Regions from separate parts of the Streptomyces sp. TE5632 genome, predicted to be linked through region 1. Evidence: riboswitches for the same ligand, from Rfam matches in the RefSeq annotation. Region 1 holds a riboswitch; the other holds the start of a gene.

Region 1 (2,179 bases):
CCCACCGCTCATGACCTGTGTCCCTTCCCGACGATCCGCGCGGCGACGATCCGCGCGACGGCACCGACGCCGAGCGCCAGCCAGCCGACGCGCCGCGAGAGCCGTACCGCCCGGTCGATGTCCGCCACGGCCACGGGACGGCCGGCGCCGTTGAGGACGGGCCGGTGTTCGACCCGCCCGGAGTAGGACAGCGTTCCGCCGAGCCGCACGCCGAGCGCGCCCGCGAAGGACGCCTCCACGGGGCCGGCGTTGGGGCTGGGGTGTTTCGCGGCATCCGCGCGCCACGCCCGGACGGCGCCCCGCGGGTCCGGCCCGGCGACCGCGGCGAGTACGGCGGTCAGCCGCGCCCCGGGCCACCCGGCGACGTCGTCGAGGCGGGCGGAGGCCCAGCCGTAGCGCCGGTACCGGGGCGACTTGTGGCCGACCATGGCGTCCAGGGTGTTGACGGCCCGGAACCCGAGCAGTCCCGGCACCCCGGCGACGGCGCCCCACACCAGGGCGCCCACCACGGCGTCGGAGGTGTTCTCGGCGACGGACTCCACCACCGCGCGGGCGATCCCGTCGGCGTCCAGCGCCTGCGGGTCCCGGCCGCACAGGTGCGGCAGCCGTGCCCGCGCCGCCTCGATGCCCTCGGCGGTCCCGGTCTGAAGGGCCTGCCCGATGGCGCGGGCCTCGACCGCCAGCGACGTCCCGCCGACGACGGCCCAGGTGGCGGCGCCGGTCAGGGCGACCGAGGCGGCGGGGGAGGAACGTACGCACCGGGCGGCAAGGCTCCCCAGAGCGAGGGCCCCGCCGACGCAGACGGCGGTGTGCAACGCGCCCCGGCCACGGTCGTCCCGCCACAGCACCCGTTCCACGGCAGCCGCGGCCCGCCCGAAAGCGGCGACCGGATGCCCCCGGCGGGGATCGCCGAGGAGCAGGTCGCCGAGGAGGCCGACGGCGGCGCCGTACGCGAACTCGCGATCGGCACCCACGGGTTCAGCCGGTGGGGGATCCGGTGGAAATGTCCGCCCCGAGCCGGGGTGGGGCGTCGCTGGTCGACCTCGACGGGCAGCCGGGCATGGCGATATGTCCTCACTCAGGGTGTCCGCGCCCTGGTTCGACGAGACCGGCGGTGAGAGTTCCTGGCTCCCGGGGTGTTCACCCCGGTGACAGTGGCGGGACCGCGCCGGACTTCCACCGGCTTCCTCTCCTGCCGCCGCATTGGCATCCGGCAGTCCACCACGGTCCGGAAGAACCGTCAACCTGCCTTTGACCTGCGAGGCTGAAGTGTGCTGAGGCCCACAGAGGGGTTCCGGTGGGGGAACGCGAACGGGCGGTGCGGGGCGCGAAGCCCCGCACCGCCCGTCGGACGGAGACGACCTTGATCAGGCCTTGATCAGGCCTCGATCAAGCCATGATCAGATAGATCCCGTATGCCACCGCCGCCGTGCAGGCCGCGAAGCAGGCGTAGGCGCCGGCGACCGCCAGGGCCGCGGACCCGCCCTGGGCGGCGGCCCGCTCATGGCGGGACAGGCCGACGATGCCGAGGGTGAACAGGGCCACCAGGGCCACGGTGGCCACGAGGCTGACGCCGAAGACGGAACCGAGGGCCGCCCAGTCGATCTTCATGGTGCTCTTCTTCCTTCGTACCGGGGCGCGGTCAGACGGTGGTCTTGGCTGCCGGATCGGTGGGGACCGGGGCCGGGATGGTGGCCGAGAGCTCCTCGCTCAGGCTGCCGGCCGGGGGCGGGGTCACCGCGGCCATGGCGGCGGTCACCACACCGGCAGGCTCCTCGGCGGTGGCGTCGGTGGCGCCGGTGTCGTTGACGTTGGTGTGGTCGACGACCTCACGCCGGGAGATCTTCCAGATCGCCGCGCTGGAGGCGACCAGGAAGACGGCGACGACGGCGGTGCCCCAGCTGCCGGCCCGGCAGACCAGTTCGGCGATGGCCCCGACCAGGGCCGCCGCCGGCAGCGTCAGGCCCCAGGCGACGAACATCCGGGTGGCCGTCGACCAGCGGACGACACCGCCCTTGCGGCCCAGGCCCGCACCCATCACGGCACCGGAGACCGAGTGCGTGGTGGAGAGGGAGAAACCGAGGTGGGAGGAGGCCAGGATGACCGTCGCGGCGCTGGTCTGGGCGGCGAAGCCCTGCTGCGGCTGGAGGTCCGTCAGGCCCTTGCCCATCGTGCGGAT
Region 2 (2,179 bases), 4.2 Mb from region 1:
CGCCGGAGCGCAGCCGGGTGGCGCGGACGTCGTCGTCGGCGATGATCGCCATGGTGAGCTTCTTCACCTTCGGTGCGCCGCCCCAGTAGTCGGGGTTCGCCTTGAAGGTGAGCTTCTCGCCCTTGCTCCAGCCGGTGAGGACGTACGGTCCGGTGCCGATCGGCTCGGTGTTGAAGGCGCCGGTGTTGGGGTCCTGCTCGCCCGCGACGTGTTCGGGGACGATGGGCAGGACGGTGCGGGCCGGGAAGGCCGCGTAGGGGTACTTGAGGGTGAAGACGACCTTGTCGTCGCCGTCCGCCCGGACCTCCTTGACGGCGTCCAGTTCGCTCTTGGCGGTGTTGTTGGTCTTGTCGTCGAGGACCGTTTCGTACGTGTAGACGACGTCCTCGGCGGTGAGGGGTTCGCCGTCACTGAACTTCACGCCCGGGCGCAGGGTGTAGGTGTAGGTGCGGCCGTCGTCGGTGACCTCGGGGAGCGCCTTCGCCAGGGCGGGCTCGAGTTCCAGGCCGGCGTCCCGGGCGAGCAGCCCGTCGAAGATCTTGGAGTTGCCGTCCTTGCCGTAGCCGAGCAGCGGGCTCAGGGTGTCCGGCTCGGAGGCGACCCCGATCACCACGGACTCGGCGGACCCGCTGCCGCCCGCGGCGCCGTCCGTGCCGCCGCCGGGCGCCGAGCAGGCGGCGACCGCGGCGGCCATGGTCGCCGCGACGGCGGCACCCTTTATTCGTCGGGTCGTCATCGAATTCCACACCTTTGCTGCCCGGATCTCGTTGTTGCATATTAGTTGCAGCAGGGTTCTGCCCAGGACCCCCTCCCCTCATTCCCGCACTTCGGCGTGGTGGGCCCGTCGGGGTGCGAGCTGCGGGGCGCCGTCCGTGCGCCCCCCGGGACTGCTTGTCAGCGGCCCGGGACAGGGTCTAGTGTCGCCACGCCTTGGTGAACGGGAAATCCGGTGTGATACCGGTGCGGCCCTCGCCACTGTGATCGGGAAGTCCGGCTCCGGCCCCAGGTCCTGTCCCCCGACAGGACCGAACGGCAGCCACTGGGTCCCCCTCGGACCCGGGAAGGCGGAGCACGGGCGGTGGTACCCGTCAGCCAGGAGACCGGCCAAGGCGCGTCAACCATCCACGAGGTGCTGGAGAGGGTCTGCTGAGCCATGCACATAGCCGAGGGTTTTCTACCGCCGGCGCACGCGGTCGCCTGGGGCGTCGCGTCGGCGCCGTTCGTCGTCCACGGAGCCCGGTCGCTCACCCGTGAAGTCAGGGAGCATCCCGAGAGCACGCTGCTGCTGGGCGCGTCGGGAGCGTTCACCTTCGTCCTGTCCGCGCTGAAACTGCCCTCGGTGACCGGGAGTTGTTCCCATCCCACCGGCACCGGGCTGGGCGCCATCCTGTTCCGGCCGCCGGTGATGGCGGTGCTGGGCACCATCACCCTGCTGTTCCAGGCCCTGTTGCTCGCCCACGGCGGGCTGACCACGCTCGGCGCCAACGTCTTCTCGATGGCGGTCGTCGGACCGTGGGCGGGGTACGGGGTCTACCGGCTGCTGCGGCGGTACGGGGCGCCGCTGATGGTCGCGGTGTTCTGCGGCGCGTTCGTCGCCGACCTGTCGACGTACTGCGTGACGAGTGTGCAGCTGGCGCTCGCCTTCCCCGACCCGGGCAGCGGATTCGCGGGCGCGCTCGGCAAGTTCGGCTCCATCTTCGCCGTCACGCAGATCCCGCTCGCGGTGAGCGAGGGGCTGCTGACGGTGCTGGTGATGCGCATGCTGGTGCAGTCCAGCAAGGGCGAACTGACCCGGCTCGGGGTGCTGGTGGCCGGGCTCGGGAAGAAGTCGGCGGGCGCGGGAGCGGGCGCGGGCGAGGCGGTGGCCCGATGAGCCGTAACGCGAAGATCAACTCCCTGCTGCTGCTCCTTGTCGCCGTGCTCGCCGTGGTGCCGCTGGTCCTCGGGCTCGGCGATCACAAGGAGGAGCCGTTCGCGGGCGCCGACGCGGAGGCGGAGACCGCGATCACCGAGATCGCCCCGGACTACGAGCCGTGGTTCTCGCCGCTGTACGAACCACCGTCCGGGGAGATCGAGTCGGCGCTGTTCGCCCTCCAGGCGGCGATCGGCGCGGGCGTGCTCGCGTACTACTTCGGGCTGCGGCGGGGGCGCCGGCAGGGGGCGGAACGGGCGCAAGGGG

The links. Region 1 has a riboswitch for cobalamin ahead of ACVW19_RS06870 (cobalamin biosynthesis protein). Riboswitches for the same ligand answer to the same signal wherever they lie in the genome.
Region 2: it holds a riboswitch for cobalamin, as region 1 does, so the genes downstream of both, ACVW19_RS26145 (energy-coupling factor ABC transporter permease) here and ACVW19_RS06870 (cobalamin biosynthesis protein) in region 1, are expected to answer to the same signal.

What each region holds. Positions count from the first base shown of each region.
Region 1 is NZ_JBSSEA010000003.1:385,130-387,308, reverse strand. Features, by position in the region: gene ACVW19_RS06875 (cobyric acid synthase) at 1-12, opposite strand, end outside; gene ACVW19_RS06870 (cobalamin biosynthesis protein) at 9-974, opposite strand; cobalamin riboswitch at 1,100-1,238, opposite strand; gene ACVW19_RS06865 (hypothetical protein) at 1,390-1,611, opposite strand; gene ACVW19_RS06860 (anion permease) at 1,643-2,179, opposite strand, start outside.
Region 2 is NZ_JBSSEA010000003.1:4,599,626-4,601,804, reverse strand. Features, by position in the region: gene ACVW19_RS26150 (ABC transporter substrate-binding protein) at 1-736, opposite strand, end outside; cobalamin riboswitch at 915-1,123, shown strand; gene ACVW19_RS26145 (energy-coupling factor ABC transporter permease) at 1,154-1,873, shown strand; gene ACVW19_RS26140 (energy-coupling factor ABC transporter substrate-binding protein) at 1,870-2,179, shown strand, end outside.